Linked DNA regions of Jeotgalibacillus aurantiacus. The protein of the gene in region 2 interacts with the protein of the main gene of each other region in a pairwise test. Links are inferred from orthologs where the notes say so. Each region holds a gene or a part of one and is shown on either strand. Other genes may lie near its edges.

What was found.
Region 1: the proteins of cysE (region 2) and cysK interact in binary tests that used the Escherichia coli proteins (3 or more experiments, as listed by UniProt). The link is inferred for Jeotgalibacillus aurantiacus from one-to-one orthologs.

The regions. Positions count from the first base shown.
Region 1 is NZ_JACNMS010000009.1:28,619-35,382, forward strand. Bases 31-2,840 are described here. They hold cysK (cysteine synthase A), read left to right. Parts: upstream 31-878; coding sequence 879-1,802; downstream 1,803-2,840. Other genes in these bases: H7968_RS17350 (peptidyl-prolyl cis-trans isomerase), read left to right, coding at 31-793; murB (UDP-N-acetylmuramate dehydrogenase), read right to left, coding at 1,903-2,763. Outside these bases: more of H7968_RS17350, read left to right, coding at 1-30; H7968_RS17365 (anthranilate synthase component I family protein), read left to right, coding at 3,017-4,426; pabA (aminodeoxychorismate/anthranilate synthase component II), read left to right, coding at 4,423-5,013; pabC (aminodeoxychorismate lyase), read left to right, coding at 5,010-5,864; folP (dihydropteroate synthase), read left to right, coding at 5,867-6,688; folB (dihydroneopterin aldolase), read left to right, coding at 6,681-6,764.
Region 2 is NZ_JACNMS010000008.1:58,123-67,010, reverse strand. Bases 2,735-5,634 are described here. They hold cysE (serine O-acetyltransferase), read left to right. Parts: upstream 2,735-3,809; coding sequence 3,810-4,460; downstream 4,461-5,634. Other genes in these bases: cysS (cysteine--tRNA ligase), read left to right, coding at 4,457-5,634; gltX (glutamate--tRNA ligase), read left to right, coding at 2,735-3,425. In the rest of the region: H7968_RS17165 (PIN/TRAM domain-containing protein), read left to right, coding at 1-746; ispD (2-C-methyl-D-erythritol 4-phosphate cytidylyltransferase), read left to right, coding at 759-1,451; ispF (2-C-methyl-D-erythritol 2,4-cyclodiphosphate synthase), read left to right, coding at 1,467-1,943; more of gltX, read left to right, coding at 1,968-2,734; more of cysS, read left to right, coding at 5,635-5,857; H7968_RS17135 (Mini-ribonuclease 3), read left to right, coding at 5,861-6,280; 23S rRNA (guanosine(2251)-2'-O)-methyltransferase RlmB, read left to right, coding at 6,277-7,020; H7968_RS17125 (NYN domain-containing protein), read left to right, coding at 7,027-7,539; RNA polymerase sporulation sigma factor SigH, read left to right, coding at 7,544-8,266; rpmG (50S ribosomal protein L33), read left to right, coding at 8,345-8,494; preprotein translocase subunit SecE, read left to right, coding at 8,554-8,733.

The DNA.
Region 1 (6,764 bases), on a different replicon or contig from region 2:
ACCGGCTGCGGATGCAGAGGTTGTTGCCACAGTCGGTGATGAAGAGATCACAAGGCAGGAATGGCTGCACGCGATTGAACTCCGGTACGGAAAAGAAGTGCTGCAGCAGCTCGTGAATCAATCTGTCATGGAACAGTCAGCAGAAAAGTTTAATGTAGTGGTTTCAGAAGAAGAGCTTGAGCAGGAAATGTCCCTGCTCCGCTCTGTTCTGAACGTCTATGATCAGGCTTCTCTGCCGGATGAAGCTGTACTTAGAAATCAGGTTGAAACGGAACTGATTTTAGAAAAACTGATTACAACAGAAGTCGATTTATCAGAAGAAGAGCTCCTTGCTTATTATGAAGAAAATCAGGATCTCTATAACATTCCGGACATGTATCGTCTGTCTCAGATTGTGTTGCCAACGGAAGGGGAAGCGGTTCAGACGATTGAAGAGCTCGAGGATGAGTCCTCCTTTGAAGCGTTGGCGCGCGAACGCTCCATTGATCCTGCAACAGCAAGTCAGGGAGGGTTGCTCGGTTATGTCCCGGTCGACTCAGAATCTGTTGATCCGTCTATTTTAGAGGCGGCCTCAAGCCTTTCACCTGGAGAATGGTCAGATCCGATTCCGGTTGAAAGCGGTTCAGCGATTATTTATCTGCATGAAAATGTTGCGGGTCTGTCGTTTGAGTTTGAAGAGGTGAAATCACGGATTGAACGGCAGCTTGCCATGGAACAGCTGAGCGTTCCGGTCACGGCCGAATCGTTTTGGGATGAGTTTTCAATTTCCTGGTTTTACGGCCAGGCTGAATAATCAAAATAGTTGAAAAGTTTGTGAGAAATTGTTACATTTGCATTATGTAAAACCGATCACATTACTAGGGATTAGGAGTGAGAGAATGGTACGTGTTGCAAATAATATTTCTGAATTAGTCGGGCAAACTCCGATTGTAAAGCTAAACCGTCTCGTTGATGATCAGTCAGCGGACGTTTACCTAAAGCTTGAATACATGAATCCGGGCAGCAGTGTAAAGGATCGTATCGCACTTGCGATGATTGAGGCTGCTGAAGAAAAGGGAGACCTAAAGGCCGGAGATACATTGATTGAACCGACTAGTGGTAATACAGGGATCGGACTTGCGATGATCGCAGCGGCCAAAGGCTATCGTTCTGTTCTTGTCATGCCTGAGACGATGAGTATGGAACGTCGCAATCTGCTTCGTGCCTACGGGGCAGAGCTTGTGCTGACGCCGGGCCCTGACGGAATGAAGGGTGCGATTAAAAAAGCGGAAGAGCTGGCTGCTGAAAAAGGCTATTTTATGCCGCAGCAGTTCAAAAATGAAGCCAACCCTGAGATCCACCGACGCACGACCGGAAAAGAAATCGTCGAACAAATGGATCAGCTGGATGCTTTTGTTGCCGGAATCGGAACGGGTGGAACGATCACCGGAGCCGGACAGGTGCTGAAAGAGCATTTTAATGGAGTGAAGATTTATGCGGTAGAGCCTGCTGATTCACCGATTTTATCAGGTGGAACGCCTGGACCACATAAAATACAGGGAATCGGAGCCGGTTTTGTGCCGGATATTCTGGATACTAAGGTATACGACGGCGTCATTCAGGTGACCAATGATCAATCCTTTGAAACGGCACGCAGAGCGGCAAAAGAAGAAGGTATTCTTGGTGGAATTTCATCAGGTGCAGCGATTTTTGCTGCATTGAAGGTGGCAAAGGAACTCGGCAAAGGAAAGAAAGTACTGGCTGTGATTCCGAGTAACGGAGAACGCTACCTGAGCACACCGCTTTATCAATTTGAAGATTAATGAAAATGCAGTCCTTCTCACACAGAAGGGCTGCTTTTGCTTTTGTTTCATTCAATAAAAAAACTGCCCGAACGCCAAAAGGCATTCAGACAGTGATTGATTAAGCTCTTCCAATTACGCGGACTTCCTTTTCAAGTTCGACACCGAACTTTTCTTTTACCGTCTTTTGTACATGGTGAACAAGGTTAAGGTAATCCTTTGCAGTGGCATCGCCTTTGTTAATGATGAAGCCGGCATGCTTCAGTGAAACCTGTGCGCCACCGATCTGCACACCCTGCAGGTCAGAATCCTGAATTAATTTACCGGCGAAATGTCCAGGTGGGCGCTTGAATACACTGCCGCATGAAGGATATTCGAGCGGCTGCTTGGATTCACGTAAATACGTCAGCTCATCCATTTTTGCCTTAATAACAGTCTGATCTCCGGGCTCAAGCTCGAACTCAACTTCGAGAACGATCCAGTTTTTATCCGGGACAAGGCTTGTGCGATAATCAAAGCCAAGCTGATCCGCACTCAATTTTTCAATTTTCCCTTCCGACGTCAGGACAGTTACGTACGTGCACACATCCTTAATCTCTCCGCCATATGCGCCGGCATTCATATAGATCGCGCCGCCTACACTTCCGGGAATTCCGCAGGCAAATTCAAGTCCACTTAATGAAAAATCGCGTGCAGCCTGAGACACTTCAATAATTGGAGCCCCAGCCTGAACCGTGATCGTATAATTTTCTATTGTCATATTCGTCAGAGATGTCGTTAAGATGACAAGCCCTTCAATACCGCCATCCTGAATCAGTACGTTGGAGCCATTTCCAAGCACCATCCATGGCAGGTTATTTTTCTGTGCGAATTCCACCGCTTTCGCCAGCTCTTCCACTGACTTTGGAATCGCCAGGTAATCAGCATTACCACCGATTTTTGTATACGTATAGTCTTTTAACGGAACGTTTTTCTGAATCATGTTGTGCCTCCTGTGATCAAATGCCATAGTGCTCGAGGGACGTACATTCTCACATATAAACGCCCCTTCTGCAGAGACTTCCCGCTAAAAGGAGCGTTAATAGGTAAAGTATAGGGAATCAAGCGGGATACGTCAATTTTTTATCTGAAAAGAGGAGGAAGGACCGCTTTTTATGAGGCGGGTCTCCTCTACCAATTTCATCTGCATTTCGTGTATGATGAAAGGTGAGTAAATGGCCTGGGAGTGAACATTCATGAGTCAATATACAATCACGTATCAGACAGTAAAAACAGATCGCGATACGTTTTTTCATACGTACCAGCAGATGGCTGATCAGGAAGAACGCCATCTGTTTTTTGAAAGTGGCCGGGGTGGCCGATACAGCATTGCGGGACTGCGCCCTTTTGCCTTTGCAAAAGGGAAAGATGAAGAGCTGACGATTCACCATAACGGAACGCAGCAGACGATGCATGGAGATCTCGTTAAAAACCTGATCCGCTGGATGGAGCCTTACCGGACAGAACCGATTGCTGAACTCCCGGATTTTCAGGGAGGAGCAGCCGGATATATCAGCTATGATTACGTCCGTTCGATTGAAAAGCTGCCGGAGCAGGCGAGGGATGATCTGGACCTGCCGGAAGTATATATGCTGTTTTTTGATGAATTTTTTGTTTTTGATCACCACACAGATACGTTATATTTTATGATTATGCACAGTGTCTTAGAACCCGTACAAAATCGCATCGAAGCGCTCGTATCTAAATGGAGGTCGTGTGAGACAAATGAATCGATTTCGGCAGTCACGACAGGTGTTCCTGAAGATGACATGACAGTGTCGATGGATGAAGAAGCTTTTGCGGAGGCGGCGGAAGCCATTCGTACCTATATTTCTCAAGGTGACGTATTCCAGGTGAATCTGTCTGTGCGTCAGGCAAAACCGCTGAAAGTAAAAGCGGATGCTGTCTACCGGGAACTGAGGGAATTCAATCCGTCTCCTTATATGTCATACATTCAGCTGCCTGAGTTCCAGATTGCCTCTGCATCCCCTGAGCTTTTAGTGAAAAAAGCAGGGACTGAGCTGAGCACCCGTCCGATTGCCGGAACACGCTCACGCGGACAGGATGCAAAAGAGGATCAGAGACTCGCAGATGAGCTCATTCAAAATGAAAAAGAGCTTGCTGAGCACGTCATGCTCGTAGACCTCGAGCGTAATGATCTCGGGCGCGTCAGCCAGTACGGGTCCGTTGAAGTGAATGAGTTCATGGTGATCGAGAAATATTCACATGTGATGCATATCGTCTCCAATGTCCGTGGGACGCTGGATGAACAGTATGATGAGGCTGATGTGATCCGCGCGGTGTTCCCGGGCGGCACGATCACGGGTGCGCCAAAGATTCGCACCATGGAGATTATTGAAGAGCTTGAGCCGGTGCGCCGCGGACTTTATACAGGATCAATCGGCTGGATCGGTTTTAACGGTGATATGGAATTAAATATCGTCATCCGGACGATGCTGGTAAAAGACGAAACGGCTTATGTGCAGGCAGGGGCGGGTGTTGTCATCGACTCGCATCCGAAGCGGGAGTATAAGGAGTCACTGAAAAAAGCGCGTGCACTCTGGCAGGCAAAAGATCAGGCGGAAAGCAGAGGGATGAATTCATGATTTTAATGATCGATAACTACGATTCGTTTACGTATAATCTCGTGCAGTTTCTCGGAGAGCTCGGTCAGGAGCTGATTGTCCGTCGAAATGATCAGATCACAATTGAAGAAATCCGGGAGATGAATCCTGACTACCTGATGATTTCACCGGGGCCATGCAGTCCGGATGAAGCGGGTATCAGCCTTGAAGCGATCAAAGCTTTCGCCGGCGAGATCCCGATTTTCGGTGTCTGTCTCGGTCACCAGTCGATTGCGCAGGTATTTGGAGGTAACGTCGTGCGCTCCCTTCGTCTCATGCATGGTAAAACGTCACTCGTTTACCATGATGGTGAAACCGTTTATCAGGGAATGCCGATGCCGTTTACCGCAACGCGCTATCACTCACTGATCGTTGAAAAGCACACGCTGCCGGACGAGCTGCTCATTACGTCCTGGACTGATCAGGGTGAAATTATGGGGATCCGTCACCGCGAGCTTGCGGTAGAAGGTGTGCAGTTCCATCCTGAATCCATCATGACGGAAAACGGGAAGCAGCTGCTGAAAAACTTCCTTGAAACGTATCAGTCTCATAAGGTCGAAACGCCATGAAGATGTACTTGAATGGTCAGATCGTCGGGGAGCAGGACGCGGTCATGTCTCCCTTTGATCACGGCTTTTTATATGGAATGGGTGTGTTTGAGACGTTCCGTACGTATGATGGTCACCCATTTTTACTTGCGGATCATCTTGAACGGCTGAATGCTGCGTTAAAAGAGATGAATATTGATTATGAGATGGAGTTTGAACAGACGCGTGAGATCATTCGCCGTCTGCTTGAAGCAAATGGCGGAGAGGATGGCTATTTCAGGCTGAATATTTCGGCGGGAGAACGGGGGATCGGGCTTGACCCAACTCCATATTCCGAGCCGACTGTGATGCTTCTGCAAAAGCCGATTCCGCCTGTGCTGGCATCAAAAACAGGACAGTGGCTCAAACTAAGACGCAACACACCGGAAACCGTCATCCGTTTAAAATCCCATCACTATTTAAACAACCTGGCAGCGCGCCGCGAAATTTCATCTCCTTCTATTGAAGGGCTCTTTTTGACAGAGGGCGGATTTGCAGCGGAAGGGATTACGTCCAACTTGTTCTGGGTGAATGGGGACACGCTCTTTACCCCTGCGGTTGAAACGGGAATTCTACCGGGTGTGACAAGGAAACTTGTGATGAGGCTTGCCAAACTCGAAGGCTTCCGGATAGAAGAAGGTTTCTTTAAACCTGAGGAAGTGGAGCGGGCCGATGAAGTGTTTGTGACCAACTCCATTCAGGAGCTGATCCCGCTCACTGAACTCGGAGCTGCAACGTTTAACGGGCAGCACATCACCCGGTCGTTAAAAAGCTTATATAAACAGGCTGTTGAAGATCGGCTGAATGCAGTAAATGAGGTGAACAGATCATGAAGATGCAATGTGGCGGGTATACACTCGATTTTACAAAAAAAACGCTTATTATGGGCATTTTAAATACAACGCCGGATTCCTTTTCAGATGGAGGCCAGTATATCGACCCGGATCAGGCGGTGAAGCGCGCGAGGCAAATGGCTGAAGAAGGCGCAGACATCATTGATATCGGAGGGGAATCCACCCGTCCAGGGCACACGCCTGTTTCAATTGAAGAGGAGATCGCCCGTGTGGTGCCGGTGATTGAAGCAGTCAAAAAAGAAGTGAACCTGCCAATCTCAATCGATACATACAAATCGGCGACAGCAGAGGCTGCGATTAAAGCGGGTGCAGATATCATTAACGATGTCTGGGGGGCAAAACGGGACCCGCACATTGCCAATGTGTCGGCTGCATACCAAAAACCGATTATTTTAATGCATAATCGGGAAGACCGTAACTATGAAGATTTTATTGCAGATGCCATTGATGATTTGAAGGAAAGTATAAGGATTGCAGAAAAAGCCGGAGTGCCGTCTCATCAGATGATCCTTGATCCCGGCATCGGCTTTGCCAAAACCTTTGAACAAAACGTGGAGATGATGCGGCACCTTGATCGTATCGTGGTAATGGGGTATCCCGTTCTGCTCGGAACTTCAAGGAAATCCATGATCGGCAACATTTTAGATCTGCCGGCAGATGAGCGTATGGAAGGAACGGGCGCGACAGTCTGCTATGGCATTCAAAAGGGCTGCCATATCATGCGCGTGCACGATGTAAAAGAAATATCCCGGATGGCAAAGGTGATGGATGCACTCAACGGAAAGGGTGGAGAGAATGGATAAAATCAAAGTAAGTGAAATGGAGTTTTACGGCTACCACGGTGTATTTGAAGCGGAGAATAAGCTTGGTCAGCGATTT
Region 2 (8,888 bases):
TTCTCGGTTACCTTGGTTTTCAGGTCGGCTTTACAAAAAGGGACGAGCTGGTTCAGCTGTTTTCACGCAATCCCTCGCATGGGAAAAAGGCTGATCAGGGTGAAGCGGCAACAAGTGAAGTTCCCGCTTCCAAGCACCACAAAATTCTGGATACGAGCGTCATCATTGACGGCCGGATCGCGGATATTTGCCAGACGGGATTCCTTGATGGTGAGATCGTCATTCCTCAGTTTGTGCTTGGCGAACTGCAGCATATCGCAGACTCATCAGATGCATTGAAGCGAAACCGTGGCCGTCGCGGACTGGATATTCTGAAGAGAATTCAAAAAGACATTCCGATAAAAGTAACGATTTATGAAGGTGACTTTGAGGATATTCAGGAAGTCGACAGCAAACTTGTGAAGCTCGCAAAAGTGCTGAACGGGATTGTCGTAACAAACGATTTTAATTTAAATAAAGTATGTGACCTGCAGGGTGTGCAGGTGCTCAACATTAATGACCTTGCCAATGCGGTCAAGCCGGTCGTGCTGCCGGGTGAGGAAATGCTCGTCCAGATGATCAAGGACGGGAAGGAACAAAACCAGGGGATTGCGTATCTCGACGATGGCACGATGATCGTCGTGGAAGACGGCAAGAACTTTATCGGCAAAAACATCACAGTCATTGTGACCAGCGTCCTTCAGACATCGGCTGGCCGGATGATTTTTGCCAAACCGAAGTCATACGGTAAGGAAAAGGCGTTATAAAAGGAGAACATCATGAAATATGAAGTGGTCATTCCGGCAGCGGGTCAGGGAAAGCGGATGGGAGCAGACCGTAACAAGCTGCTCCTGACGGTAAAAGAAGTACCGGTTATTATTCACACATTGCGTGTCTTTGAAGCGGATGAAGCATGTGACGGGATTCTGCTTGCGATTCACCCTGATGATCGTAAAGAACTGACCAGGCTGCTTGCGGAATATAACATGACAAAAGTAAAAGCAATGGTTCCTGGCGGTAAGGAACGTCAGAACAGCGTATATGAAGCGCTGAAGCAGGCGGAAGCAGACATCGTGATGATTCACGATGGCGCACGTCCATTTATTAAAAAAGAAACGATTCATGCACTTGCCAAAGAAGCACAAGTTTCAGACGGTGCGATTGCTGCAGTACCGGTAAAGGATACGATTAAAAAAGTGATGGGTGGAACTGTTACGGAAACAGTGGAACGCGCAAGCCTGTGGTCTGTTCAGACACCGCAGGCTTTTCGCCTTGATCTTATTTTACAGGCACACAAAGCCGCTGAAGAAGAAGGCTTTACCGGAACGGATGACGCCTCACTTGTTGAAAAAATGGGCGGAAAAGTGACGGTTATTGAATCAGATTATGATAATATAAAGCTGACAACAAAAGAGGACCTATTATTTGCAGAGGCGATTCTTACGAAAATGGCTTCTGTACGTAACGAATAGAGAGGAGCAACACCTATGGTTCGTATTGGACAGGGCTATGATGTTCACCAGCTGACGGAAGGTCGTCCGCTGATCATCGGGGGAATCGAGATCCCGCATGAAAAGGGACTGCTCGGTCACTCAGATGCTGACGTGCTGCTGCACGTTGTGGCAGATGCGGCACTCGGTGCGATTGGCGAAGGGGATATCGGCCGTCATTTTCCGGATACAGACCCGGCGTTTGAAGGAGCGGATTCCAAAAAGCTGCTTCAGCACGTATGGGGAATCGTGAAGGAAAAGGGCTATTCACTCGGAAACATTGATTGTACGATTATTGCACAAAAGCCAAAGATGGCGCCGCACATCAGTGATATGAGAGCGGTCATTGCATCTCTATTAGAAGCTGATGAGAGCCAGGTCAATGTAAAGGCAACGACAACCGAAAAGCTCGGATTTGAAGGACGCGAAGAAGGCATCGCCGCACAGGCTGTCATTCTTCTTCAAAAACTATAAACCCATTTTCAGGAGGACAACGTTATGTCTACACCAATTCGCGTGCGTTATGCACCAAGTCCAACAGGATATTTACATATAGGGAATGCCCGTGCAGCCCTATTTAATTATTTGTTTGCAAGAAGCCAGGGCGGAACATTTATCATCCGCGTGGAAGATACAGATACAAAGCGTAACATCGAAGGCGGAGAGCAGTCTCAGCTTGATTATTTAAAGTGGCTCGGTATTGACTGGGATGAAAGCATCGATGTTGGCGGAGATTACGGTCCATACCGTCAGTCAGAGCGTAATGATCTTTATAAAAAGCATTACGATGAGCTGCTTGAAAAAGGTCTAGCTTACAAGTGCTACTGTACATCAGAAGAGCTTGAGGCAGAGCGCGAAGCACAAAGTGCCCGCGGCGAAATGCCACGCTACAGCGGGAAGTGCCGTAACCTGACGGATGAAGAGCGAGCAGCGCTTGAAGCAGAAGGGCGTGAGCCAAGCATCCGCTTTATCGTGCCTCAGGGTAAAACGTATACGTTCAACGATATTGTAAAAGAAGACGTTTCGTTTGAAAGTGACGGTATCGGCGACTTTGTCATCGTGAAAAAAGACGGTATTCCAACGTACAACTTTGCGGTTGTAGTAGATGATCATTATATGGAGATTTCACACGTGCTTCGTGGAGATGACCACATTTCCAATACACCAAAGCAGATGATGATTTATGAAGCGTTTGGCTGGGAGCTTCCAAAGTTCGGTCATACAACACTGATCGTCAATGAAGAGCGTAAAAAGCTGAGCAAGCGCGATGGCTCTATTATTCAGTTCATTGAGCAGTATAAGGATCTGGGCTATCAGCCGCAGGCATTGTTCAACTTTATTGCGCTGCTTGGCTGGTCGCCAAAAGGGGAAGAGGAAATCTTCTCGAAGCAGGAGCTTATCGATATTTTTGATGCGGACCGTCTGTCGAAATCACCGGCCGTATTTGATACGAAAAAGCTTGAGTGGATGAATAACCAGTATATGAAGACACTTGACCTTGATACGGTTGTGGCGCTGTCTGTTCCGCATTTAGAGGAAGCGGGAAGAATTCCGAAGGACCGCACGCCGGAGCAGGAGCAGTGGGTGCGGAATTTAGTTGCCCTTTACCAGGAGCAGATGAGCTACGGTGCTGAAATTGTCGGATTATCTGAGCTGTTCTTTAAAGATGAGATTGAATATGATGAAGAGGCAAGTGCTGTGATTGCAGAAGAGCAGGTGCCTGAGGTGATGGCTTCCTTTATCGGGCAGCTTGAGGCGCTAGAGGCGTTTGAGGCAGATCAGATCAAGAAAGCGATCAAAGCCGTTCAAAAAGAAACGGGTCATAAAGGCAAAAAGCTCTTTATGCCGATTCGTGTCGCAGTGACAGGACAGACGCATGGTCCTGAATTGCCGAATGCAATCGAAGTATTAGGAAAAGAAAAAGTCATTGCACGATTAAGCAAGCTGACTAATTAACATTTCGAAAAGAATAGTATATAGTATGTCTATAGAACGCAAATCAACGATTGACGATACATGAAAGCTTTGATAGGGAGAAGTAGGAAAAGTGATGCCGATAAGAGAGAACCGTCACCGGCTGAGAGCGGTTTGGGCTGATCCTTTTCTGAAATGCACCCTTGAGTCTTTTGCCGAAGAGCGATTGTAGGCATAAGCGGTTCCAGGCCGTTATCCTGTTGAGGTGGGGAGCAGTGTGTTACATTGCTTCAAACAGAGTGGAACCGCGCAAAAAAGCGTCTCTGTCATATGACAGAGACGCTTTTTCTATTTTAAAACAGTAAATTCATATGTGTTCAGTCGGAATTATAGCGGAAATTGTGTAAAATGAGAGGAGTGAACGAGATGTTTAAGCGGATAAAAGAAGATGTCGACACCGTTTTTGATCAGGATCCCGCTGCCCGTTCAGCATTAGAAATTATCTTAACGTACTCCGGACTGCATGCGATCTGGGCTTACCGGATTGCCCATGTCTTTTATAAGCGAAAAATGTTTTTTATTGCCCGGGCAATATCGCAGCTTGCAAGAGCGATGACCGGTATAGAAATCCACCCTGCTGCGAAAATTGGCAGACGTTTTTTTATCGATCACGGAGTTGGTGTGGTCATTGGGGAAACATGTGAAATCGGCAATAACGTGACGGTTTTCCAAGGCGTAACACTCGGTGGAACAGGGAAAGAGAAAGGGAAACGTCATCCGACGCTTGAGGACAATGTGCTGATTGCCACAGGCGCAAAGGTGCTTGGTTCCATCGTAATCGGTCAGAACTCCAAGGTTGGAGCGGGTTCAGTTGTCTTAAATGACGTGCCGGCCAATTCCACTGTTGTCGGCATTCCGGGTAAAGTCGTGGTGCGCGATGGGAAAAAGGTGCGCCGCGATCTGGATCATCAGGATATGCCGGATCCGATCTGGGACCGCATCCGCACGCTCGAAACAGAGCTTGCATTTGTGAAAGAACAATTGAAAAAGGAACGGGAAAGGAGCTCGCAATTATGAGCATTCAATTATATAACACTGTCACAAGGCAGAAGGAAGTATTTAAACCGCTTGAAGAGGGGAAGGTCTCCATGTATGTGTGCGGACCGACCGTTTATAACTATATTCATATTGGAAACGCCCGTCCTGCGATCGTATTTGATACGGTACGCCGTCACCTTGAATACCGGGGCTATGATGTGAACTTCGTCTCGAATTTTACTGATGTAGACGATAAACTGATCCGTGCAGCCAAAGAGCTTGGTGAAGAGGTGCCTGTCATTGCCGACCGGTTTATTGAAGCTTATTTTGAGGATGTAGGTGCGCTTGGCTGCCAGCGTGGAACAGCTCATCCGCGTGTGACGGAAAACATTGATCTAATCATTGAATTTATTGAGTCATTAATTGATAAAGGTTTTGCGTATGAGTCAGGCGGAGATGTGTATTACCGCACGCGTAAGTTTGACGGCTACGGAAAGCTGTCTCATCAGTCCATTGATGAGCTTCAGATCGGCGCGCGTATCGAGTCAGATGAGCGCAAAGAGGATGAGCTTGACTTTGTCTTATGGAAAGCAGCAAAAGAAGGCGAAATTTCCTGGGAAAGTCCGTGGGGAGAAGGTCGTCCGGGCTGGCACATCGAATGCTCGGCAATGGCGCGCAAATACCTTGGCGATACGATTGATATTCATGCAGGTGGACAGGATTTAGCCTTCCCGCACCATGAAAATGAAATCGCCCAGTCAGAAGCATTGACCGGTAAAACCTTCGCAAATTACTGGATGCATAACGGGTATATTAATATCGATAACGAGAAAATGTCGAAATCACTCGGCAACTTTGTTCTCGTTCATGACATTTTAAAAGAAGTGGATCCACAGGTGCTGCGTTTCTTCATGCTGTCGGTTCACTACCGCCATCCGATCAACTATAACAAAGAGTTGCTGGATGCGGCAGGAGCTGGTCTTGAGCGAATCCGTACCTCTTACGAAAACCTGCTGCACCGCCGTGAATCCAGTGCCGGTCTGACAGAAGATGACCAGAAGTGGCTGGATGCAACGGCTGAACAGAAAGAAGCGTTTGTCAAAGCGATGGATGATGATTTCAATACAGCCAATGCCATCTCTGTGTTGTTTGACCTGTCACGTCAGGCGAATCTTTACCTGCGTGAGAAAAATACATCAACAGACGTCATCGATGCCTTTACAAAAGCGTTTGATGAGCTGGCAGGTGTGCTTGGCTTCACGATGGAGCAGGAAAAAGACATGCTTGATTCAGATATTGATGCCCTTATTCAGCAGCGCGAAGAAGCACGAAAAGCGCGTGACTTTGCGACAGCAGACGCGATTCGTGACCAGCTGAAGGACATGAACATTATTTTAGAAGATACAAAACAGGGTATCCGCTGGAGAAGAGGGTAAGAAATGGCGGATTATACATTAGACCCGAAACAAATCAATGCACTGGCGCTCGCCTATATGGGCGACGCCGTGTATGAACAGAAGGTCCGTCACCACCTGTTAGTAAGCGGGACGGTCAGACCGAACCAGCTTCAGCGCGAGGGTATTCGCTATGTGTCAGCAAAAGCGCAGGCGAAAATCCTGCACCATATGTTCGCTGAAGAGCGGTTTACAGAGGAGGAAATGGCCGTGATCCGAAGGGGTCGCAATGCCAAGTCCGGCTCTGTGCCGAAAAATACAGATGTGACAACGTACCGGTACAGCACAGCGTTTGAAGCGCTGATCGGTTATTTATATTTAACAGAGCAGCAGGAGCGGTTAATCGGCATCATTGATGAGTCGATTGCGTTCATCATGGAAGAGCAGAAAGGAGCAGGGCAATGAGCGAAGAATTTATCGGCGGGAAAAACCCCGTACTGGAGGCACTGAGATCCGGCAGGGAAATTAATAAAATCTGGATCGGGGAAGGCTCACAAAAGGGACAGATGCAGCAGGTCATCCAGCTGGCAAAGGAAGCGAATGTACTTGTTCAGTTTGTACCGAAAAAGAAAATTGATCAGCTGATGGATGGACAGCATCAGGGGGTTGTCGCTTCGATTGCAGCTTACGAGTATGCGGAAATGGACGATATTTTTAACAAAGCGGCAGCTAAAAACGAAGATCCGTTTATCCTGATCCTGGACGAGCTTGAGGATCCGCACAATCTTGGTTCGATCATGCGGACAGCGGATGCATCGGGCGTTCACGGCATTATTATTCCAAAGCGCCGGGCAGTCGGTCTGACCGCAACCGTCGCGAAGGCTTCAACGGGTGCGATTGAACACGTACCGGTTGTGCGTGTGACCAACCTTTCCCGAACGGTGGACGAGTTGAAGGACCGTGGTGTCTGGGTGGCCGGGACTGACGCGAAAGGCAGTGAGGATTACCGCCGCTTTGATGGGACGATGCCGCTTGGGTTAATTATTGGAAGTGAAGGGAAAGGCATGAGCCGTATTTTACGGGAAAAATGCGATTTTCTGATTCATCTGCCAATGGTTGGACATGTGACGTCGCTCAATGCCTCTGTTGCAGCAAGCCTTTTAATGTATGAGGTCTACAGACGCCGTCACCCGCTGGAAGGATGATCAGCGATGCGAAATGTACTGCTCGTAGACGGCTATAACATCATCGGTGCATGGCCCGAGCTCGTGGAGTTAAAGCTCCGCGACCTTGGGGCGGCGCGTGACCGCCTGATCGAACTCATGGCGGAATATCAGGGCTATACCGGACACCGCGTCATCATCGTATTTGATGCGCAGTTTGTCGAAGGTATGTCGAAGAAAATGTTTAACTACCGAGTAGAAATTGTTTTTACCCGAAAAAACGAAACAGCAGATGAGCGGATTGAAAAGCTCGCCATTGAACTGAATGATATTAAAACCCAGGTGATTGTAGCCACAAGCGATTATACAGAGCAATGGGCGATCTTCGGTCAAGGAGCACTCCGGAAGTCAGCGAGAGAACTTTTAATTGAGATGAAACAAATCGAAAAAAAAATTTCCAAGCGGATCGAACGAAATCAGTCTGAGCGCCCGGTATCAAAGATTCCATTGTCCGACGAAGTCGCCGAAATATTCGAAAAATGGAGACGCGGCGATAAATGAACGGTTGACGTTAAAAAATTCTGTAAAGTATAATATTTCTATCTATTTGTTTCGTACAGTCGGGGGGATCCATTTGAACGCATACAATCAGGCATCAACGGATCGGGAATTATTTCACGGAATGGAAGACGATGTGATACTTGAACTGATTCAGAACGGAAACAGTGAAGCACTGGATTTTTTAATTAACAAGTACCGTCATTTTGTCAGAGTGAAGGCGCGCTCCTACTTTTTAATCGGGGCAGACAAAGAAGACATCATCCAGGAAGGCATGATTGGTCTTTATAAGGCGATTCGTGATTACAAGGAAGAAAAACTGACCTCTTTCAAAGCGTTTGCTGAGCTTTGTATTACCCGTCAGATCATCACTGCAATTAAAACCGCTACCCGCCAAAAGCACATCCCGCTTAATTCTTACGTATCACTTGATAAACCGATTTATGATGAGGAATCTGACCGTACGCTGATGGATGTCATTTCAACAGCCAGGCCGACAGATCCGGAGGCGCTCGTCATTCACAGGGAAGAATTCAGCAAGATTGAAGGTAAAGTAGCTGAGCTTCTGAGTGATCTGGAACGTCAGGTGTTATCCCTTTACCTTGACGGGCAATCGTATCAGGAAATCTCGGAAGAACTGGATCGTCATGTAAAATCTATCGATAATGCCCTGCAGCGTGTCAAACGCAAGCTGGAGCGCTATCTTGAGGCGCGCGAATTGACTTTTTAACGGTTGGCGTGTATTGACATCAAACAGATGGAGTGTTATTTTTTAAAGGATGTATGTCCCTAAAAAGGAATGAACATGGTGAGTAAAAAACTGATTCTTGCTTGCAGTGCCTGCGGATCACGGAACTACTCCGTTCCAAAGGGCGCAGATAAGCAGTCTGATAGATTAGAAGTCAAGAAATTTTGCCGTTACTGTAATGCTCATACACCTCACAAACAGACGGTGTAGGCTGAGCCGATCCTGTAACACGGATCACTGAAATAACACTGGTTGGAGGGTACGTCATCATGGGTAAAATCAGCAACTTCTTCAAAAATGTTGCTTCCGAAATGCGTAAGGTCAGCTGGCCCCGCCGCAAGGAGCTTACTCGTTACACGATTACGGTTTTAAGTACCGTAGTATTTGTCGCTGTTTTCTTTGCGATTATCGACTTTGGCATCGATGCGATTATTAACTGGATCCTGTAGGTTCTTGTAAACCTTCGCACCACCTGCTAATATCGTGTACAATAGAGACAGACATGCAAAAGCCCGTTTAACGGGTTTTTTCATTGGGCAAAAATCGATGGTCTGTTTTACAGAAAATCCATTAACGAAACATACATGCATAAAGCAGCCAAAAC